4 regions of the Lysinibacillus sp. FSL H8-0500 genome follow, and region 1 is predicted to be linked to each of the others. Evidence: riboswitches for the same ligand, from Rfam matches in the RefSeq annotation. Region 1 holds a riboswitch; each other region holds the start of a gene.
The links. A riboswitch is a leader RNA that binds a small molecule or an ion and turns the genes downstream of it on or off. The one in region 1 is predicted to bind cobalamin.

Region 2: another riboswitch for cobalamin. It lies ahead of metE (5-methyltetrahydropteroyltriglutamate--homocysteine S-methyltransferase); the one in region 1 lies ahead of MHB44_RS20280 (iron chelate uptake ABC transporter family permease subunit).
Region 3: another riboswitch for cobalamin. It lies ahead of MHB44_RS15060 (DUF4430 domain-containing protein); the one in region 1 lies ahead of MHB44_RS20280 (iron chelate uptake ABC transporter family permease subunit).
Region 4: another riboswitch for cobalamin. It lies ahead of MHB44_RS13250 (energy-coupling factor ABC transporter permease); the one in region 1 lies ahead of MHB44_RS20280 (iron chelate uptake ABC transporter family permease subunit).

The regions. Positions count from the first base shown of each region.
Region 1 covers NZ_CP150292.1:4,236,950-4,242,963, forward strand. Annotated here, with positions in the region: gene MHB44_RS20265 (endonuclease Q family protein) at 1-774, opposite strand, end outside; gene MHB44_RS20270 (hypothetical protein) at 843-1,016, opposite strand; gene MHB44_RS20275 (ABC transporter ATP-binding protein) at 1,131-1,943, opposite strand; gene MHB44_RS20280 (iron chelate uptake ABC transporter family permease subunit) at 1,949-2,995, opposite strand; cobalamin riboswitch at 3,207-3,397, opposite strand; gene MHB44_RS20285 (biotin transporter BioY) at 3,563-4,159, shown strand; gene MHB44_RS20290 (YdhK family protein) at 4,288-4,872, shown strand; gene MHB44_RS20295 (response regulator transcription factor) at 4,915-5,616, opposite strand; gene MHB44_RS20300 (ATP-binding protein) at 5,591-6,014, opposite strand, start outside.
Region 2 covers NZ_CP150292.1:2,342,628-2,348,641, reverse strand. Annotated here, with positions in the region: gene MHB44_RS11190 (hypothetical protein) at 174-557, opposite strand; gene MHB44_RS11185 (bile acid:sodium symporter) at 1,394-2,350, opposite strand; cobalamin riboswitch at 3,541-3,721, shown strand; gene metE (5-methyltetrahydropteroyltriglutamate--homocysteine S-methyltransferase) at 3,892-6,014, shown strand, end outside.
Region 3 covers NZ_CP150292.1:3,153,637-3,159,650, forward strand. Annotated here, with positions in the region: gene MHB44_RS15055 (S-layer homology domain-containing protein) at 1-3,060, opposite strand, end outside; gene MHB44_RS15060 (DUF4430 domain-containing protein) at 3,138-3,863, opposite strand; cobalamin riboswitch at 4,038-4,239, opposite strand; gene spoIIP (stage II sporulation protein P) at 4,512-5,354, opposite strand; gene gpr (GPR endopeptidase) at 5,452-6,014, opposite strand, start outside.
Region 4 covers NZ_CP150292.1:2,758,789-2,764,802, reverse strand. Annotated here, with positions in the region: gene MHB44_RS13265 (ATP-binding cassette domain-containing protein) at 1-771, opposite strand, end outside; gene cbiQ (cobalt ECF transporter T component CbiQ) at 768-1,541, opposite strand; gene MHB44_RS13255 (energy-coupling factor ABC transporter substrate-binding protein) at 1,547-1,819, opposite strand; gene MHB44_RS13250 (energy-coupling factor ABC transporter permease) at 1,821-2,567, opposite strand; cobalamin riboswitch at 2,794-2,979, opposite strand; cobalamin riboswitch at 3,184-3,364, shown strand; gene MHB44_RS13245 ((2Fe-2S) ferredoxin domain-containing protein) at 3,506-3,877, shown strand; gene cobJ (precorrin-3B C(17)-methyltransferase) at 3,882-5,549, shown strand; gene MHB44_RS13235 (sirohydrochlorin chelatase) at 5,565-6,014, shown strand, end outside.

The DNA of each region.
Region 1 (6,014 bases):
TAAAGGATTTAACCCATAATTTGCGATGACTGCACGACCTTGCTGTTCATGAAGAGCCTTTTTTAATTCTGCAAAATTGGCTGCTGCTAATCGTAGTTTTTGATATTCACGTGCTATTTTTCCAAGTGAATGAGCATCAGAATTACTCACAAATGTATACGCCTGTAGCTCTTTTATCTGATGGACCATCATCGTATCAGAGCTTAACCCTAATTCAATGGCATCTATCATCTTCGGGTCAAATACCTCTGTTAAGCTACGCTGCACCCCTTTGCCAAACAGGCTTTTAAAGGGTGTAAAGACATGCGCTGGAATAAAAAGTCCATCCAATTCATAAACCTTTTGCTGTAATGTCTGTCCGTCACAATAGATTCGCTGTGAACTTAAATGAATATTTTTTATATGCTGAGACATCCAATTTGAAAATTGCTTCATTTGCAACAATGTAGGAAAATAAGCAAGCACATGAATAGGACCATGACAAAATTGATCATAAATCTCAATTTCCGAGCCTGGAATTAGTGTTGTTTCCTGAAAGCGTAGCCCTCCCTCTTCTAGCTCCTTCAGCTCTCCTTGTACTAATAATGTATCTATCTCCTCTATCACCTCTGGTGAATGGCAGTCAATAATACCTACTATATCCAAGCCTTTTCTTGCACTGGCCGTCTCTAAAATTTGTGTTAATGTTAGTGTTCTACTACCTGTAATTTTAACAGCTCGTCCACTGGCAGTACGACCAATATGAATATGTAAATCTGCATAAAACTCTTTCATGTTTAGCACTTCCTTTTGTATGGATAAAAAAGAAAAGTACCTTACATTCCTGCAAGGCATTTTATTGTTTACGATGATGTTTGATCGTTGGTAGCGCTAGAATTTGCTTCATGGGCATCTGATCCTTGAGCTGACATCGCTGCTGAATTGTACGCTACTAATGTAACACCTATAGCCTGTTCTAGCTCATTAATTTTTTCAAGTTGCTGGTGGTCAAGCTTGGCAAATTTCATTTCTTCCATTGTTCATCATTCCTTTCAACCATACAATTCCCTAAAACCAAGCTATCTATACAAGAAAAGGGCTATTAAGAAAGTGAAAATTTTCTCGTTAGCCCATTTATGTATCCAGCTATATTACCTTACTTTTACTGCACTTGCTCGATCTTTAGCATTTTTTGTAAATTGTTCAGGAACATAGGTAAGATATGGCTTACCTGTCAATGCATGTGTTTGAATATCAGCGTACACACCAAATACTTTTTGCAATAACGCAGGTGTTAGCACTTCCTCTGGTGTACCATGACATACAATCCGACCATGCTGTAACACATAAATTTGATCACAGTACATGGCCGCGATATTTAAGTCATGTAAAGCTGCTACTACGGTTAAATGTAAGGTTTGAATTAAATCCATAAGTTGAAGTTGATGTTGAACATCTAAATGGTTCGTCGGCTCATCTAATATTAGAACCTGTGCTTGTTGAGCGAGTGCTCGTGCAACCATTACGCGCTTTTTCTCGCCTCCTGAAAGAGAGCTAAAGCTTCGTTTCTCTAAATGAGATATACCCGTTTGTCTAAGAGCATCTTTAACAATTTGGAAATCTTGCTCCTGATCAAGCTCTAATAGCTTTTTATGTGGCGTTCTCCCCATACTGACTAAATCATGCACAGTAAAGTCAAATAACACAGGTGTTTCTTGACTTACAACAGCTAGGTTTTTAGCAATCGCTTTACTAGATTGCCTTAAAACATCCTGCTCATTTAATAAAATCATACCCTTTTCAGGCTTTAATAAACGATACATATTTTTCAGTAAGGTTGATTTACCACTACCGTTAGGGCCAATTAACCCAACAAATTGCTTTTCCTTTATATGAATACTGACTTCATGCAATATGCGCTGATCGTTAATGGAGAATGATACTTGCTTTGCTTCCAATGTCATGTCTATTAATCTCCTTCACCGAAAGAATAGTTATTTCGACGGAGTAGCCAAATAAAGAATGGTCCGCCACAAAAAGCTGTAATAATACCAATTGGCATTTCCTGAGGAGCAATAATAATTCGAGCCACTGCATCTGCCCAAACTAAGAAGATTCCTCCTAATAAGGCACTAATCGGGATAACGTATTTATAATTAGACCCAACAATTAATCGTACAATATGCGGAATAATTAATCCTACAAATCCAATAGAGCCGCTAACAGCCACAAGCACACCTGTTAACAGCGAGACAAGTAAGACTAGCTGTATACGAAATTGCTGAAGGTTCACCCCTAATGTTACGGCTGCCTCTTCACCTAATAATAGTAGATTTAAGTTTCGGTAATGGAGCCAAAGCAGTATAAGTACAACGAAAAGTACAATAGCAGGAACAATAATATTCGTCCATTTAGCTCCTGCTAGACTACCGAGCATCCAAAACATTACGGCCTTTAAAGCTCCCTCCTGCTTAGCCATCATTAAAATAAAATTCGAAACGGCTGTTAAAATAAAGGACACAGCCATTCCTGCCAGCAACAGACGGAAAATAGAGACTCGTCCACCAACACGTGATAAGAAAAATACAAGCACGATGGCAAGCAACGACCCTAAAAATGCAGATACAGAAAGAGCGTATATACCTAAAAATGAAAAAGCACCTAAAATAATAACAGAGGTTGCCCCCACCGCTGCGCCTGAAGAAATGCCCAAAATATAAGGATCAGCAATAGAATTTCGCACAAGCGCTTGAATAGCAGCTCCCGCAATGGCTAAGCCTGCTCCAACAATAGCCGCTAGTATGACACGCGGTACTCGTATTTGCCAAATAATAATTTCCTGTGAGCGACTCCAATCAGGCTCTATAAAGCTTTGGATAAAAGGGAGCTTTGAAAGAATAACCTTCCAAACATATAATGGTGTTACAGATACAGACCCGACCATTACAGCAAATGTCATTGAAATAATCAATACTAGAAAAAGTATTAATGAAAAAAATATAAATTTTTTATTCATCCGTTTAAACTCCTACAAATTTGATGGATGAAGCAATTAATCACACGTAGTTAAACCTGTAATAGTCGCTAACTATTTATCTCAACACCGATAAAGTTGTATCAAAATAAAAAAGGTATTCTATACAAAAATATGCATAGAAATACCCTCGATTAAACAAAGTCAGAAAATAACCAGCTATTGTCCGTAATTGCTTGCATCCTCGTGGGCATTACAGGTCTTACTAATTGGCAGGTCTCCTGGCTTCGATTCTACATCCTTATGACAGCCTTCCCATTCTTCAATAGTGGCATGAAATAGCATAGGACTCCTCGTTACAGTTGCGGGACAGCGTCGGTCTTTCACCGACTTCCCTTTTAAGTGACATAAAAAAGATGTCACACCAATAGTAGCGAATATTATAAAATGATCACGATTCTATCATACAGTTTTATAGCTGGTTAGTCTATAAGGAGCTACTATTTCACAGCCAACACTTTTGTTAACTAAATATAATTTTAGGTTGACACAAATACACTAGTTATTTACACTATCATTAATAACTTTATAAAAACTAGAGGTGAAAGCATGGCAACAGTTACAGAACACACGCATCATAAATTAAGAACCGTAGATATCGCTTATATTGGCTTATTCTCTACACTAATGATGATAGGTGCTAATATTACTTCCTTCGTACCATTTTTAGTAGTGGGTGGTGTCCCAATCACACTACAAACTTTTTTTGCTATTTTAGCAGGACTTATTCTTGGCAGTCGAAAAGGGGCGCTTGCTTGTACCGTTTATATGTGTATCGGTTTAGCAGGAGCACCTGTCTTTGCTCTCTTTAGTGGAGGCTTCAGTAAAATTTTAAGCCCTACTTTTGGATTTATTGTGTCATATATTTTAGTGGCATTTATTGCTGGTCTTATTGTAGAACGTAGCGGCACAAAGGTAAGGTACATAGTGGCTGCATTAGTAGCATTTGTTATCAATTATTTATTTGGAACAAATTGGATGTATTTTGCGTATAAAGTTTGGGCAAGTGCACCAGAAGGCTTTACTTATAAATTAGCGTGGCTGTGGATGGTTCCTCCACTACCAAAGGATATTATTTTATCTATCTTTGCAGGTATCTTCGCTCACCGATTACAAAAAACATTAAAAATCATTCCAATAAAATAACTTCATCCCTTCTTTAGTGACAGACTAAAGAAGGGCTTTTTATAATGACCTTCGATTGAAAGTTCCTGTTCATCATTTCTGCATATTTATTTGCTACAGTAAGGGCAAATAGGTAAGGAGGACATGATATGACAGTTAAAAGAAGATGGTCTATTGGGCTACTATCAGTAATAGCTTTGCTAAGTTTATCAGCTTGTACAGAGGATAAAACAAAGCCTACATCAATTTCAAATGATAATAATGAAACAGCACAACAAACAGATATAGACCATTCTACGATGAACCATTCAAATTCAGGAGAAGTGCCAGTTACGTTGAAAAATGCTGAAAATCCAAAGTTTCCAGTAGGTAGTACAGCTATTCTTACAGATGGGCATATGGAGGGTATGAAAGGTGCTGAAGCGACAATTGTTGGAGCATATGATACAACTGCTTATATCATATCCTATACGGCAACATCAGGTGGTCAGCGAGTGGAAAAACATAAGTGGGTCATTCATGAAGAATTAATTGAACCAGAGGAAGCACCATTAGCTTCTGGTACAGAAGTAAAAACGGCTGCTGCTCATATGGAAGGTATGGAAAATGCGACTGTCCGAATTGATGAGGCTGTGCAAACGACTGTTTATATGATTGATTACACTTCAACTACAAATCGTGAAGCCGTGAAAAATCATAAGTGGGTGACAGAAGAAGAGCTAGCAATGCAATAACACGAATAACCTCTCCTAGCATTTCTGGAAGAGGTTATTTTTCTATCTTTTATGTTTAAAATGGTTTCTATCTATGGGCTTATGCCATTTGTATCCTATTCCCCAAACTGTTTGTAAGTAATCATCAACAGGGAAACTGCTTTTCCGTAATTTTTCCCGTAAGTTACGGACATGCGAATCAATTGTTCGATCTTCAATGGGCTCATCATATCCCCAAACTGTAGTGATAAGATGTTCTCTTGAAAATACTTTATTTTGATAATCTAAAAATAATGTTAGCATGGAAAATTCCTTGGGTGTTAAAGATATAGCCTCTTGTCGAAAATGTAATTCAAAGGATTCTTTATCTAAGCGTAGCCCTTCAAAGATGATAATCTCTTCTTTTGCTTTTGTTCTCCTTAAGACAGCATGTATACGTGCTAGTAACTCCTCTTCATCAAAGGGCTTTAATATGTAGTCATCTGCACCAATATTTAAACCTTTTACAATATCAGCATGCTCCCCTTTTGCTGTTAGCATAATAATAGGTACATCCGAAAACTTCCTTATCTCTTTACAAACCTCCCAACCATTCATTTCTGGCATCATAATATCTAAAAGAACTAAATCTACATGCTTTTCATCCAAATAATCTAACACCTCTTGTACAGACGACAGTGCTTTACAATGATATATGGGCGCTAAGTAAAGAGTCAGTAAATCTAACATTCTTGGTTCATCATCCATGCATAAAATGGTTTTCATTCGTTTCTACTCCTTTAAACGATAATACGAAAGTAGTCCCTTTATTTTCTTCACTACTAGCTGCCACCTTCCCTCCATGTGCCTGTACAAGCTCTTTCACAATAGCAAGTCCCAAGCCAGAACCACCTAATGCTCGACTACGGGATTTCTCTACCCGATAAAAACGCTCAAAAATATACGGCAGATCCTTCTTCGGAATCCCTTTTCCTGTATCTTGAATGGTAATGGTTAATACGTCATTGTGTTTTGTTACCTTGACAGAAGTCATATCTCCTGATGTACAGTAAGTGAGTGAATTATTTAAAAGATTCCTCATGACTTGTTCGAGTCTTGATGGATCTGCCCATAAAGTTGATTCCTCATCACAATGCACAGTAAAATGTATCTGTTTCTCTTGA
Region 2 (6,014 bases), 1.9 Mb from region 1:
AACTGACAAAACTGTATCGAAAACTATTAATATAATATAAGGAAACGGGATGAAGGCATCTTTTGGGTGAAGTCTTGGAGATTAATAGATTTTAAGAAAGACACTAAAAATAGCAACCATCTTTGAGAAATGTCTTTTCTGACAGATTGTTGCTACACCATAATAGAAGTAATTTATTTTTGTTCTCGATACTTAATAGCCTCTTTAAATTCGTCAGTAGCTAGAATATTGTAAAATATATTTCTATTATTTACATTTGCTATTGTCCCTGTGACTGTATGGTCTATCCATAAATAATATTCATCATCGTTGAGTTTGATCTTATATTGCGGAACTATTTTGTTATCCACTTCACCGAATTCTCTAGCTTTTTTAAATGTTTCCTCTATAATGTTAATATCCTTCGCATCAGAGATTAGCTGTAATGTGTCGGGTTTTTCATCTTCAAAATTAATTAATTCTCGAATTTCTATAGGTTGTGTTGTTTCTTTATTACTGCTACAAGCCACTAACCATACAGAACAAATAAACAAAAATAAAATTATTTTTATTTTCACCTTCTCTTCACTCCTTCTTCTATAATCGTTGACTTAAATATATCCCCGTATAAGCACTTCTTCAACCTTAAAAACACCCATTTTCTTCTATATTAAAGCAGTCGTCAGTCCAATAGCTACAGCTACATCATTTGTTAGCATATGAAATGATGTAGTCATTCAATTATCAACCATTTTGAGTATAAGTTACGAGGGAAAGAGGCATGCCTTGTTTCTGTTTATAGTCGAGAAAAATAAGGCTTCCTTATATTTGTTCATATACTTATAAATGTACTATTAATTTATCATTCAAAGGAGATAGTTTATACAAATTGAGGTGATCACTGTTTAAAGTGGCGCTTTTTAGTGGAAAAAAAGGTGAAGTAAAAGTGCTAACAAAACTGTTGAACTACCCTCACTTATAGAAGTGTGGGACTGCTGCGAACACCAGACCAACGTCTAGTTATAGTAGCAGGCTCTACCCGTAGGCCCTACGGTGAAAAACTTGCAAGGATTGTACATTGGACTCCGCTGTCTAGCGTACTGCTTGGTTTTCGCTTTTCGGCTAGACAGAGCGATAGAACGTTGAAGATTTTACATAACAGACGAACTTTCCTGTTACAACCTCCTATCTTCAGTTTTCAAAGAGCAAACTGTACAGGTTCATTAGAGCACATACATTCTAATTGTACGACAATTTAGATCGACATTCATCTCCCCCTTACTCACAGGACTATCTCCTTCACGTTCCTTAAAGTGGGGGTCTTCTATCGGAAAATAATAAAATAAGAGGAAAGAGCGTGTTTAAGCAAGTCGTTCTTTCCACAAATTAGATAAAAAATTATTTCGAGACTAGCTTATTTAAGTAAATTCGGAACAACGCGAATATAAATAATTTCCCCTATAATTTCTACAATTGTTTGTGTAACAATAATTGCAGCGACTAACGTATTTATATGGTCTGGCAAAGATAGAGCTAGAGGAAGAACGACCAGCGAATTACGAGTAGAACCGCTAAAAATCAATGCTCTACCTGATTCAATATCCAATTTGAACGATTTTCCAATGAATTTAGAAATAAACGGCATCATAATCATAAAGGCGATATATATGGGGATAACCTTTATGATCCATTCAAATGATGTCGATAATTTTCCAATTTGAGATGCGACTACAACAAAAAGCGTTAACGCCATAAACGGAACAGGGAGCCATGCAGATAGATGAATTAATTTATTCCCAACTTGTGATCTTTTAGCAAACAGTTGGAGAGTAATAGCAATGACTAATGGTATGACAATAAGCCCGAAAAATGCCTCTAGGAAAGGGGCTACTTCAACAATTTTCGCTGCTTCATTCCCTATAAATAACCATAAATATAAAGGCAATAATAGCATTTGAGTAATGAAGAGAATGGGTGTCGAGATTAGCATGGCCTTTTCATTACCACGTCCAAGTGCCGTAAATACAATCACATAATCAATGCATGGTGTCAGTAATACTAAATAAACACCAAGCAATAAAGGGGGATGTTCCGGTAATAGCCTTGCTAGCAGCCATACAACGATAGGTACAGCCATATAGTTGACAGTTAGCAGAGCCCAAATAAAACGACGATTAGAAAACGATTCTTTTAAAGATGTAAATGGGATTTGCGAAAACATGCTATACATTAAAATAGCAATAACAAATGAAATGGTAACGTCAAGTTGCATACCGATACGGGGTGCTAATAACCCTACACTTGCTGCTATTAACAAAACAATTACATACAGAAAAACTTGATTGTTTTCTAATTTTTCTCTTGACATCATTACTAGATAACTCCTATTTTATTGACACCATCGACTTTTAGAAAAGTTGAAAGAGGCATTGTGTATTTTAAATTCTTTTATACTCTACCATATTATGTTGGTTAAAAGTAGGGAATGTAAATCCTTAAAACCCTCCATTTTTCACAAGATAACTTTTGCATATTTAATTGCGTTTAGTTATTTCAATGTATCTATACACAGGGCTATCTTTTATAATTTTTAGCCTTTGTTCATTTTGCATAAACAATTCCTCAAAACTTCGACCAATATCGGTTCCTCACATACTAATAAATGACCTTAACAGTTTTTTTCTGTGAAAATAAAGAATGCCTTTGTCATTTGAATATTATTATTGGAACTAGGTTATTCTATACACAGTGAAAAAGACAATGAGAAAGCAAAGGTACCTGCGGAGAAAGTATCTTGGTTTAAAATTCTTGGTCTTTGGCTACGCTATATCACTTGTGGTTCTTTATAGGGCAGTAACATGGAGTAAATAATTCGAAGCATTCGATGCGAAATCGCAACGAGTGCTTTTTTCTTGCTCCTACGTGCTGCAAGTGGCCAATACCAACGATTTCGACCTCTTGAAACAGCCCAGGTTGCCTCATGGCTGATTTAAGATGTGGATTTCCCTTAACGGGAAGCATACATTTTCTTTTTCCCACACTCTCATGATTACCAGGGGGATAAAACTCAGGCTTCCAGTAGACGCTTGTACTTTTCATCACAACATGGGTTACACAATAGTCTTATAATCACTTTAACAGACGAAATAAATCCTTTGTAGGGATAGGGAATGTCTCGGTTTCCTGAAAATATTCTTCCTAAAGACTTCCATTGATCTCACACCATTCTGTTAAAATCACAAACAGTGAGTGAATTTGAAGATAGGCATTTTTCTGTCCGTAGTTATCCTCTACATGCATAGGAACTACCAACAAAATTCACTTAAACAGTTTTATTTCCAAGGTCTAAGCCATCATAAAAAACCATGTCTTACATCCTATTTGTAGTTGCTAACATTCTTGGCAAGAACACCACATTTTCATGCTAGGGTTGGGAGTAAAAAACTCATGAAAGTTTTATTATTAAAATTAGTAATCCAATTAGTTTAGAACATTTAGCAAAATAAATAGTATAAAATAATTACACTATTCTGAAATGTATGTTATAGTAGGAACATAATTGAATAATGTGTAAGACTTGGTGCCAAACGAGAGTTTGGCTTAAAAGGGAAGTCGGTGCAAATCCGACGCTGTCCCGCAACTGTAATTCGGAGCAAATCACAAATGCCACTGGGGAAACTGGGAAGGCTGTGAGGCGTGTTGATGAAAAGCCAGGAGACCTGCCAATTTCTAGTACACACCAAATACCTACGAGGAAATAGGTGGTGAAAAGTGACCAGATAGGCACCGTGCGATAATGTTTATGCGAAAGGAGATACTTTTCGTATTGTTTTAGCATTAATAATTTTAACATGCAGCCATTTTCCAAATAGGAGAATGGCTTTTTATTTTTTTAAAAAAGGAGATTAAAACATGACCTATACAAGCACACTCATCGGCTACCCATATATAGGGGAAGATCGCGAATGGAAAAAAGCATTAGAGGCATTTTGGCGTAATGAAATTTCTGAAGAAGACTTTGAGGAAAAATTAAAGAAGATCCGTTTATCGAGAATAGACAAGCAGCTACACCTTGGTATCGATATGGTGACGGTTGGCGACTTTACGTATTACGATAGAATGTTAGATACGGCTTTGATGTTTGGTCTAGTACCAAAACGCTTTAACTGGCAAGGTGGTAAAGTCGATTTACATACCTACTATAGTGTAGCAAGAGGGAACAAAACAGCCGTAGCTAGTGAAATGACAAAATGGTTTAATACCAATTATCACTATATTGTTCCAGAGTATGAGGGACAAACCTTGCAGCTAACAGAAAATAAAGTATTAGCCGACTTTTTAGAGGCGAAGGAAGCATTCGGAATCATTGCGAAACCGACATTAATTGGTCCCTATACATTTTGCAAGCTAACGAAAGGCTACAACAAATTAACACAGGTTGAATACTTATTAGCCTTAATACCGCTCTATATGCAGGTATTAAAAGAGTTAGTGGATGCAGGTGCCACTTGGATTCAACTAGAAGAGCCATCCCTTGTTACAACTCTTGATCCAGCAGAGATAAAGCTAGTGCAAGAAATTTACGAGCAGTTAGCTGTTGCCGTTCCAGAGGCTAAGATCGTGCTACAGACTTATTTTGAAGCATTATGTGCCTATGAAACATTGATTACGCTGCCTGTTCAAGGATTTGGCCTAGACTTTGTTCATGGCTATAAAGGAAATATGGCGTCACTTCGTCAATTTGGTTTCCCGCAGGATAAAGTATTGGCAATTGGGGTTGTAAATGGCCGTGATATTTGGCGTTCAAACCTTGCAGAGGTCAACGCAACGATTCAAGCCATTGAACAGCTAAGTCATGCGGCAGAACTATGGATTCAACCATCCAGTAACCTACAGCATGTACCTATCACAACCTCTCTTGAAAATAAACTTGAGCCTGTTTTAAAGCAGGCGCTAGCCTTCGCGGATGAAAAAATCGTTGAAATTACAGGGCTAACTAAATGTAGACGAGATAAAGATGGTACCTTACAACATAATTTTTCAGAAAGTATGAAGGCGATTGAAGGTCTAAAAAATCATCCAATCCGCCAAAACAAGTTGATACAGCAAGCTGTTCAAACTGTGACAACGCAAGATTTTGAACGACACAGTGATTTTACGCAGCGCCAAGCGATTCAACAACAAGCCTTAGCATTACCGCTGTTCCCAACAACGACAATCGGTAGCTTTCCACAATCTGATGAGGTGAAAAGAAATCGTAATGCTTGGCGAAAGAAACAATTATCGAATGATGACTATGAAGCATTTATAGAGCAGGAAACAAAACGCTGGGTAACAATACAAGAGGAACTAGATATCGATGTACTTGTTCATGGTGAATTTGAGCGCACAGACATGGTCGAATATTTCGGTGAAAAGCTGACTGGCTTTGCCTTTACAGAGAAAGCATGGGTCGTGTCATATGGATCACGCTGTGTAAAGCCTCCGATCATCTATGGAGATGTTGCGTGGGCTTCACCAATTACTGTAAAGGAATCAGCCTATACTCAAAGCCTAACAAAGCGATTTGTAAAAGGCATGCTGACAGGGCCAGTAACGATATTAAATTGGTCCTTTGTGCGCGATGATTTGTCCCGTAAAGATGTTGCTTATCAAATTGCATTAGCACTTCGCAAAGAGGTGGAAGCACTAGAAAACGCAGGTATATCGATTATTCAAGTGGACGAGCCAGCGTTAAGAGAAGGTTTACCGCTTCGAAAGGAAGAATGGGGCGCTTACTTGGATTGGGCTGTCAATTCCTTCAAGCTTGCGACATCCAGTGTCAAAGATGAAACACAAATCCATACACATATGTGCTACTGCGAGTTTAATGATTTCATCGAACCGATTAGTGCATTAGATGCAGATGTGATTTCCATTGAAACATCGCGAAGCCATGGGGAACTCATTACCTCACTACAAGTGCAGCCCTATAAAAAAGGAATTGGCTTAGGTGTCTATGATATTCATAGCCCTCGTGTACCAAGCGAGGAAGA
Region 3 (6,014 bases), 1.1 Mb from region 1:
AATATTTTTATCCATGTATTCTTGAATATTTTGAGGTGTAAGTACGACTTTATTAGCGTTTTCTTCAATCGTAATTTCAACTACTAAGCTATCTTTTTCCTCTTTGTTATTTTCATTCTTGGATTCTTCTATACACTCTTCATCTGTACATGGCTTTTCTTCTAACTCCAGACAATTTTCTGTTGCTTCCTCAGCACATTGTTTTTTCTCTTCTTCAACAGCGAGTTTATCCTCTATTCCTTCCACATAGCCACCAATATCTTTTCCTAAATCAGTTGTGTATAGCCATTCAACAGCGTCATTTGGAGAGAGTGTGTAATTGGCTGCTGAATATGAAGGATATTTGCCATTGACTCGGTACATCCAACCACTTAAAGGACCTCGATCGAATTCATAAAGCCCCGCAATTCCATCAACATATATGCCATATTCTGTTTGACGATAGCTTAGGGCAACCCCGTTTTCTTCTGCTGCTCGTTGTAAAACATCAAAAGCAGTTTCACCAGCAAATAACTTAGTTGCTGTCGGTTTTAATGGAACTTCAGATGACGAAATTCGAATGGAAACCGTTGCATAACCAATTTCTTCAGAAGGAACAGATGGCTGATTGCCATTGTTATCAGGAGGGGAAGGCTCCTCGTCATCATCACCATCTCCGTCCTTATCCCCTGGAGTTGATGGTCGATCTTTCGTATCTGACATATCATAAAGCGCCGTTTGTCCACTTAGTAAACGATTGTAGGCTGCTAATGTATAACCAACTTGCACGGTTCCCATGCCATCTGCTTTCGATTGGCTATGGATATGCTTAAAGCCACCATCACCAGCGCTAAATGTCATCATATTAGCAATAACTTTATTAAAGCGAGGGTCTTTGTTGGCATCAATGCCCAAGCTAGCAAGGGCGGTGACAACTTGAGCAGCACTTTCAGCAGCTTCAGAACTGCCTGCCGTCGATATATAGCCACCATTCGCTGTTTGGATAGCTGCCAATTTAGCTATTGCTCGATTCGTGACAGCTGCCACATCCGATCTGTTTTGATAGGGTGCTAATGCCTGAAGCACCATGCCTATCATATCTGGGTCAGCTACACTTCCACTCCATGCAAATCCTCCGCTATTTTGAATTTCCTTAGATAAAATATGCTGAATTAATTTATCCCGTGTTGTTGTTGCAGTTGCAGGTAGTTCAAACCCCCATGTATCCAGTGCAATTAATGAATAAATGGTTGCGTTTATTCCTTGCCCTGTAATAAAGCTTAGATCTGCTAATCTATCAACTAAATTATAGCCAGCAACATCCGTCGGGTCTTTTCCAATTGCTGTAAGAGCTATAATAACGCGAGCCCAGTCTGTTGCTTGCTTATCTATTTCACCATTCGTGGCTTTTACATGGTTTACAATATTACGATAATATTGATCATAGTAAGTTGCATACTTCGCAGAATGATCACCGCGGGCTAATGTTATCATCGTCCATTCGTACCCATAACCAGGACTATTTAAATTTTTGGTTAAATATTCGGCAACAGTAGTATATGTATCAACTGTTGGCGGCTGTAATTGTATAAGACGCTTTTGTAAAACCCCTAGCTTAGCATAATTTGTTACTAGCTCTTTATGAATCGCTAATAATTGGTCATAGGCTTGTTGAGCTTCAAATATTTTTAGATAATCAGCCCAAACAAGTTCTTCTACAGAAGGAAGTGCATCAATTTTGGCAATAACTTGGTTAATATCGCCCTCTGCATTAATTATTTTCTCCTTTTCAAGGAGATCATTATAGTTTGATACTTTAGTGTGCTGTGCCTTATTACTAGCATCTTTGAGCTTCTTCAAGTTACTATATGCATCGTTTGCTGCCTTTAATTGATTTTTTACTAATGGGCTATTTGTATCAATTGCATCAATTAATAGTTCAACATATTTAACTTCTTTATCAAAAAGTTCCTGTCTATTTGTTACATCAACTTTAAATGATTCATTTCCAGGAGGCAAACCAGGAAATAAAGGAGGTGTTGGTCGAACGCTGGTTATACTCTCATATTTTTTTCTAGCATAGTCAAGCAACACTTTTATAGTTGGATCTGGTGTTAAATCCCCTATTTTAGGAAGTGTATCAATAGCAAGAATTGCATATTTAACTTCTTTATTGGCTAACGCATAATTAAGTGCTTCTAATGTCAAATCAGTTGGCTGATAACGACCACTAATTGAGAAAAAGGATGTATATACTTTACGTATTTTTTCTAGTTGATCACTAAGATTTTCATCTAACGTCGTGATCTCCTCAACTGCGGGTGTAGCGTTAGCTGGATCCTCCATATATTTAATGGTAAATTCAACTTCTCTTTGACGTAGCAATTTGTCATAAGACGTATTATCGAATAGATCTCGTATTTTTAGCTTAGATAAATTAGTTTCTTTTTCTCGGATCGTAAGTAATTGCTGATAGATCGTTTCAGTTGGTTCTAATTCATCAGGCAGTGCGATAATTAAATCTATTGTTTCTTTTACTGCCTCTGGAATAACATGAACTTTAATTGTTTTAGATACTGCACCTATCGCAATAGTAATTTCTGCATCTCCAATAGCAATGCCTGTTACGAGCCCATTGACATCAACTGTCGCAATGTTAGGTTTGCTTGAAGACCATACAACTATAGCACTATCCTCTGTTGTTGCGTCAGTTACAGTAAGTGGATATGTTTCTCCTTCTAATAATAATAAAGGCTTCTCTGTATTTAGCTGAATCTCACTACCTGAAAAGGGCGCAAATTCTATTGCATCCTGTAGTGGCATAAGATGCTCTACTTCATTCTCAGATTTTAGTACATTATCCCGTTCTGCTGAATTGTCTAGTTCTGGTTCATTATTGGATTCTTTCGCATTGCCTTGCTCTGGTGAATCATTAAGTTCAATATCGCTAGTATCTTCTATAATTGAATCGAATATTTCCCCTTCAAAATGCTGTGCTTTTACAGTAATGGATGGAGAAAATAGCGACAATATTAAAATAAAGATAACCGCTATATGTAGCTGCTTTTTCCATATAGCCATATAAAATTCACTCCCCTATAAATAGTTAAATACTGACAAGGTGAATTCTTTCACCTTGTCAGTATGAATTTACCCAACTATTGGACGTCCACTTCAAGTGGCTCGCTTGCTGAATTACCAAGTAATGCGTTGGCAGAGGCTGTAATCGTAATAGTGCCTTCTTCCGCTTGACCTGCAAATGTAATAACAGCTTGTTGGCTTGTATTCACAGTAACAGACTGAGCTGTTAATGCTGTTGTCCCTGTGTCAATTGTCCAATTTGCTAAATTCGAAGCAGTCCCCGTATTCAATAAATCACCAGTTAAATTTACCGTAACAGATGGATTTATATCATCTACAGCAACTGTGCTTGGCGTGTTTAGCTGAGCCCATGTAGTGTAATACACATGAACTTCATCATTCGGAGCTAATACGTAAGCACCTAAGCCAACTGTTGGGCTAATATCATTTACTGTATATACCCAGCCATCCCAGCCATTTAAGCTCCCTGCAGCCAGTCCATCAATTGATTCAAGGTATGGCCCATACACAGGATGAACAGTTACTACATAGGGTTTGTTATTGTCTTGTAGTACTTGTTCTAAAAGCTCTAGCGCCGTTGTCCCTGCTTCAACATCCTCAATTGTTTCTGGCACAATAGTTGTACCGTATAAACCATCAATAGATAATGTAACATCAAATGTTGTTGCTTGTTGTTCTTGGTTTACAGGCTGTAATACTGCGGCACTTGCTGTTGGTGATACAAGCGAAACTGCTAAAAGCAGGGCAAACGCTAATTGCCACCATTTCTTGAAAATCTTCATTTGCAAAACCTCCTATTTTATTATTTCGTGAATGTTCTTGCTATTAACTCGAAAAAGAAAAAGATGCTTCTCCCAAAAAGGGGGGAAGCATCTAATGGAAAACAGAAAAAAGGCGTAAAATACAGTTTGCCTGTCCGTCTATTTGCCGTAAGTTCTCCTAGCTTCCGAAGAGAGTTAATACGATGAAATAAAGGCAGGTCTCCTGGCTTGTGTATCCTAAAATCAGCACCTTCCCATCTACTGGAGGCATTTTTCCTCGTTCGACAGTGGTATTACGCTGTAGTCATCTACACTTACAGTTGCGGAAACAGCTTCGGTTTTGCACCGAATTCCCTATTAAGCTCTATAAAAGAGCACCTTTATTCTGCAATTGCTATTCACTTATTAGAAAGTATAGCACAAATTCCTTATTTTCAAAATATTATAATAAAAAAGAAAAAATGTTGGAAAAGTTTACTTATATTTCACCCTTTTGTAGCGATTCTATTCATTAGTGACAGTATAATAATCTTTTTGATTAGTAGAAACGTACATAGTTGTTTTTTTAATACACCTATAAAAAATGGCTTACACTAAGTAATTAACCGAAAAAAGCCAGTGGCGCAGTTAACAGCGCGGCACTGACTTAATATTCCCTTTACTATATAGTTATTTTTTTGTATCATTAACAAATGCTTTGGCAATTGCTTTTCCTAAAACGGCAATTGTACGATTGACTTCTTCCTCAGTATTGCCGATGCCACCAATTTCCACAATCATCATTTGCTTTGCTAAATCTTGATTGTAGCGCCCATCAACGCCATCACCACTTTTAGAAATAACCCCTTTTGATATTTTAGGCACAATTGCATTTAATGTGGATGATAAACTTTCAGCATAGGCAGTATTCCAGCGGAAATTTGCATGCTCTGCACCAACAACGATTGCAATTTTTGCATAATTCTCACCATTATACCCCACAGTTGTTAACTCATGCTTTAATGCATCACGATGTAAATCTAATATTAAATCATAATTATTTGTTTCTAAATGCTTGCTTAGATGCGGTCTCATCACATTATAGGATTCATGATAGCCCTTGCCCTCTAGCTTTAATTCTTTCATCACATCTACATCCAATACATTCGTTGTTAAGCCATTGACATTAAAATGGTTTACAATCTTATCCTTAAAACCCATAATATTGACCGTTTCATGAGAGGTCGCTACCTTACCACTTACAGCTTTCACCATTGGCTCATATGCTTCATGTGAATGTGTAAACAACACTAACACTTTAAAAGGATCAGCAGCTACTTCAGGCTCTTTCGTTTGTTCAAGTGCATTTTGTTCAGCTAAATTAGTAGCGGCAAACACGACTTGTTTATCTTCTGGTTGTTGCGTCGGAGTCGATGCTTGCTTGTTGAACGGAAGTTGCCCAGCAATGACAGGTAATACGAAAAAGAACAATAATAGACCAAATGACCATTGTAGTTTTTTTAGCAAAGTCACACCCTCCTCCCCTTATCGTATGGAGGGGGTATGGCATTTAGAACGAAAAAATTTTTCTCGTTTTTCGCATAAATTGTAGTATTTTAGACAGCTGTTTTTATAGAGCGCTTGCCCAATTCATTAACATAGAGGCAACTAATTTTGCATAGCGGTCCACCCAATAATCCGCTTCTTTTGGCGTCACCATTAGCTGTGTATGTGCACCTGTCAAGGTTTCTTCAAATAATTGCTGGCGTTCCTCCCTCGACCATGTTGCCCATTCTCCAAAAATAGGCTGTACTAAAGACATATCAAGCTCCTGCTGAATATCTGGTTGCCAGGAGGAGAGAGACAGCTTTGATGATGGTTTATGACGCTCAGCCACACGAGCAGCTATTGAGCGAAGCATTGTTTCTACCGCATCCGCAATTAATACAGGCGCATCAACCACTGTTGGTATACCAATAGCTGTCACAGGGATACCAAGCATTTCATAGGAAATTTCTTGCCGTTGATTGCCTACCCCTGAGCCTGGATGGATGCCTGTATCGGTTAATTGAATTGTTTTGCATAGTCGATTACTCGCTCTTGTAGCAAGCGCATCCACTACAATGATTAATTTCGGCTGTAGACGCTTAGCAATGGCAGCTACAAACTCGCCTGTTTCATAGCCCGTTTGTC
Region 4 (6,014 bases), 1.5 Mb from region 1:
GATCTTTTTTTCTTGTAATAGCATGGCCATCGCAAAGACCCATGGGCGTTCAAGATGGGCACGTTTTAATAGTTCTTCGTTATAGAATAGAGTGATGGGATCACCATTATAAATGATTGACCCTGCCTCCATCACAATAATTTGCTCTGCCCATTCATAGGCGAGTTGAATATCATGTGTTGCTAATAGAATGGTTCTTTCCCCATCCTCTAATTTTGCTAGGTATTGTAAAACTTGTGTAGCATAATAATGATCCAGACCTGCTGTTGGTTCATCTAATAAGAGAACAGATGGCTCCATTGCTAAAACACCAGCCATCGCCACACGTTTTTTTTGTCCAACACTTAAGAAATGAATCGGCTTATCTAGTAAATTCTCTACCTCTGTTTGTGCAACCGCCCAGGCGATCTTTTCCTCAATTTTTTCAGTAGACCAGCCCAAATTAAGCGGTCCATACGCTATATCTTGCTTGACTGTGCCTGAAAAAAGCTGGTGGTCTGCATCTTGAAAGACAATACCAACCTGTTGACGAAGGGTCTTTAAAGCTTTGCTGCTGTACTGAAGCTTGTTACCCTGAAAAGAAATAGTGCCTGTAGTAGGCTTTAATATCCCGTTAAGATGCTGAAATAATGTTGATTTTCCTGCACCGTTATGTCCAAGGATCGCAATTTTTTTCCCCCTTGGAATTTGCAATGAAATATCTGTGAGCGCTGTTGTGCCATCTGCGTAAATATGGGACAGATGATGAAGTTCAAAATAATAGGCTGTCATGCGAAAAAACCTCCATATACGATAAAGAGTAGAAAAATAAGTGCCATGCCTAGCCAATTTTTCTTGTTATAAGAGCTTGCTTTCTGCCAATAGACAGCCTCGCCACCACGTGACTGCATCGCATTGTTAAGCGCTCGACTCCGCTGAAACATCTCCACAAATAATGCTGCTATCAGCATGGATAGTGAACGTAGCCATTGGATAGGTGAATAATAGCCGAGACGTGCTTGCTGGGCGAGGTAAATTTTTTGCATACTAGCTAAAAAAAGAAAAATAAAACGATAGGTTAGCTCTACTAATTCAACTAATAACACTGGAAATCGCCATTGTCGTAAAACATAGCAAATTCCTTGAACTGAGGTTGTTAGGATTAAAAAATATAAGCAACTGATACTACCAAGCACAATAAAAAATAATTGCTGTGCTGCTGTCATACTGGCCTGCCCAATAAAAATCGTCCAATTGCTAAAGGTGAAAGACCAAATGTGAGGAGGTAGCACATGTGTAGATGGTGCAATTGAGATTAAAATGGATACAAGACTAGTGAATAAAAAAAAGGCTGGTAATAGCAATAGTTTTACATAATAGCTTAATGGGATTTTTGCGCCGAAAATGATAAAAGCACTCATTACAAAAAATGTAATGAGTGAAAGCTGTTCATCTCTTAAAATTAGGGATAATAACAATAGTCCTAAGGAAAAGATCATTTTTTCTAGTGGATGAACGTGCGCTAGTTTATTAAGGTAAGCATACTTATCGATTAATAGCATCGTATTTAGCCTTCTTTATGCTTGCCGCGCATATAGCCGATAAAGTAGCCAATAAAGCCTGCGCCAATCGCAGCCTGTAGTACAAATAGTAAGCTTTCAATTTCACCACTAGGCGGCTCCCATAAACTTTCAAACCATGGTTCATAATCCTTATTAATTTCGCCAATGGCTGCTTCGGCCTCACCATCAGCACCACCGAACTCTGCACCCTTTTGAATAAACAGGGGGATAATGGCTAACAGGACAACAATGGCTAATAGTAATAAAGTACGTTTCATCTTAGTGTGCCTCCTTTGCTGAGAAAACACGTAATGCCTTTAATTCGCTAATATTATATTTTTTCAAGAAGTTCATCACAATTACTGTTAAAATCCCCTCACTAATGGCTAATGGAATTTGTGTTAAAGCAAAAATACCTGCGAATTTTGTGAAGGATGCGGCGAAGCCACCCACCTCAGAAGGGAAGGCAAGTGCTAGCTGTACAGAAGTCACAACATATGTGCCTAAGTCGCCAAGCATGGCAGCGAAGAACACAGCTAATGAAAACGACAAACCTATTTTTTGTGCCCCTTTAAAGACAAAATACACGATAAAAGGACCTACGATCGCCATTGAAAAGGCATTTGCTCCTAACGTTGTAAGGCCCCCATGTGCTAAAAGTAAGGATTGGAATAATAAAACAACCGTTCCAATTACACTCATTGCCAATGGACCAAATAACACTGTACCAAGCCCAACACCTGTAGGATGCGAGCAGCTCCCTGTAACAGACGGGATTTTTAAGGCAGATAGGACAAATGCAAAGGCTCCTGAAAGACCTAATATCATTTTTGTTTCAGGGTTTGCTTCGACTGTTTTTCGAATGGAGCGCAATCCTAGTACAATAAAGGGAATAGAGATAACCCACCAAAAAATCGCCCATTCAATTGGTAAAAAACCTTCCATGATATGCATGGCAAAAGCTTGTTTTGGCACCATTAAATATGCCACTAAAAAATAACTAAATTTCCACCAAGAAAGCTTCAATATTTTTCCTCCTCATTCTGAATAAATTGTAAAAATATTACGTGCGGAGAAATTCTTCTTTGCGTATTTAGACTTTCGCATGAGTCCATAAGCATCCTGTTGCTCGCTAAACAGGCTATTTGGCCACGTCCATACAAAAAGCACTTCTCCGCTACAGGAAAAGTGCATACTAAGAGAGCAAAAACATGCGTATCTGCTAAGTTGCACACCTATCCTCGTAGGCTGAAACGGTCACGTATTTTTCGGCAGGTCTCCTGGCTCTAGTTCACTATTTTATAGGCCTTCCCATCCGTTGGACAGTGGCATTTTCTATAAAACTCCCTATTACAGTGGCGGGACCGCGTCGGACTTACACCGACTTCCCTTTTAAGTAAAATAACAAGCATTTTACACCGAAAAAAATATAGAATTGTGAGATTTCACGACAAATTGTAACATGCATTTCCATAAATATGCTATACTTTTTATAAAATTTTTTTGAATTGGGCGTCAATGTCGAAAATTCTGATAACCAAAACTGATAAATTTATCACAAATTGTTAAAGAAATATTGAAATTTTAAAATAATAAGCTATGATAGAGACAGTTTTCTATTCATGGATAACGATAATAATTTCATATAAAAACATCAATAAGTGCTCAAATTTTCGAGATAATAGGGAAATTGGTGAAAATCCAATACAGCCCCCGCTACTGTAATAGCTGATGAAATCACAAAGCCACTTGTGCAAACTGGGAAGGCGTGAAAGTAAGATGAAGCTTAAGTCAGGAAACCTGCTTAATTGATTGTGCATGCAAACTTTTCGGAGGGAGAAGTTGGAGCAAGAGCGGGTACCAGCATTTTATTCGTTTTTATTAAGCTTCTATAAAACCTTTACTCTCAAGCGAAGAGTAAAGGTTTTTTCTTTTCCAAAAAAGCAAATGAAGGGAGCGATTAGATGACAACATGGAATTTAGAGGGGATGCAAACACATCTCTTTATTTGCAACGGCAGTAGCTGTATGAAAAAGGATGCGGAGGATATTACACAAGCCATTCGAGATGAAATACAGCGGCAGGCACTTGATCAAGAAATACATACGACAAGAACACGCTGTAATGGACGGTGTAAGGATGCTTGCGTTGTCATTGCCTATCCGCAGGGCAATTGGTATCGTGTGCCATCAACAGAGCATGCGAGAGCACTTGTACAAGACTTACATCATGAATCTTTACACAAGGAGCATGTCTTTACATTGCGTGAAGGTACATTACAGCGTACAGCACAAACAACGGCTATTAAAGGGATCGAAAAGGTGAAAGAGAGGTAGCAAAATGGCACAAAAAGGGAAAATTTTCGTAGTGGGCTTTGGACCTGGAGATTTTAAGCATATTACGACACGTGCTGTAGAGGCATTGCAACAAAGTGATATGATTATTGGCTACAAAACCTATGTAGAGCTTATTCAAGATTTAGTCAATGCCAAATCAATTGTTAGTACGGGTATGACAGAGGAGGTTTCACGTGCACAGGAAGCCGTGCGTCAAGCAGAGGCTGGCAGTATTGTTTCTGTAATTTCCAGTGGAGATGCGGGCGTCTACGGGATGGCTGGCTTAGTGTATGAAGTGTTAATTGAGCTGGGCTGGACAGAGGCAACGGGCATTGAAGTTGAAATTGTTCCAGGTATTTCAGCGATTAATTCATGTGCTAGTTTACTAGGAGCCCCGATTATGCATGATGCTTGTACTATCAGCTTAAGCGACCATTTAACACCTTGGAACTTAATTGCCAAGCGTGTAGAGGCAGCAGCGATGGCGGATTTTGTCATTGCGCTCTACAATCCTAAAAGTGGTCGTCGTACAAGACAAATTGTGGAGGCACAGCGCATTCTTTTAGAATACCGTTCACCTGATACACCTGTTGGACTTGTGAAAAGTGCCTATCGTGAGCGTCAAGAAGTTACGATGACAACATTAGCCGAAATGCTAGAGCACGATATTGGTATGCTTACAACGGTGATTATTGGGAATTCATCGACATTTTTCTATGATAATAAAATGATTACACCACGTGGCTATCAACGAAAATATACACTTGGTGAAGAGAAGCAGCCATTACGTCCACATCAACGCTTACGCGAGGAAAACGAGCCATGGGCAATGAATCAGGAGACAGGAGAGGCTCGTGGTGACTTTGCGGCAGACCCCAATGCAGGGCGCAATCATAAACCCAGTGTAGCCGCTACGCCAAAGCCGAAAAACACAGCATTGGAAATGGCTACAGCGGCGCTTGCAATGGTTAAAGGAACAAGTGCAGTACAGGTAACACCCAAGCTTGTACAGCAAAAAATTGAATCTATTTTTGAGCTAGCCGTCAGCCCAGGGGTTGCCAATAAATTTTTCACACCACAGCAAATGACGACATTAGCAGAGGTCGTTGGCGAGCATGGTACGATGGAATATACACCTGAGCATCAAATTCATTTGAAAATCCCAACAACTGAGCCAAATCGCATTACTGAAAGGCTACAGGCAGTAGGCTTTTTATTAGCGCCTATCGGTGATGTTGCCACACTAAAGGCTTGCGATTTTTGCTATGGCGAAAAGGCAGATTCGATTCCCTATGCAGAAGAAATTCAGGAAAAGCTAGGAGGCATGTCCTTGCCGAAAACATTAAATATTGGTTTTAATGGCTGTGGTATGGCCTGTTATCGTGCCGTGTTTGATGATATCGGCATTGTGTATCGCAAAAGCAAGTTTGATGTTTTTATAGGGGCAAAGCCAGTGGGTCGTACAGCCCATGCAGCACAGCCTGTTGTAGAAGGATTGGAGCCCGACCAGCTAGTGCCATTGCTTACGGATATTATTGAAGAATACAAAGCGAATGCTCATCCAAATGAGCGCCTATTCAAATATTTTAAACGTGTGAAAAAGATACTGCATTTTACCTATCAAGATATGTCTTCCAAAATAAAAGTAGAGCCCGCTCCATGTGGCGAGTAGTGAGGAGTAATAGAGATGAAAGCAATTTTATTTGTCGGCCATGGTAGCCGTTTAGCAGCAGGAAATGAGGAGGTACGCACATTTATTGAGGAAATGACACCGCGTATTGACCCCCAATTTTTAGTGGAAACCTGTTTTCTTGAATTTGCCTCGCCAAATATTGAAGAGGGCATTACAAACTGTGTGAAGAAGGGAGCAACAGAGGTTCATGTTATCCCAATTATTTTACTCCATGCAGGTCACTCTAAGCTTCATATTCCAGCAGAAATTGAGCATGCACGTGAACATTATCCAAACATCACCTTCACGTATGGACAAACAATCGGTATTCATGAGGAGATATTTGGTATTTTACAGGATCGTCTAGCAGACATTGGGTTTAATACAGAAGAGCAGCAGCAGGATACTGCGATTTTATTAATTGCACGTGGTGGCAGTGATCCAGAGGCAAATGGTGATTTTTAT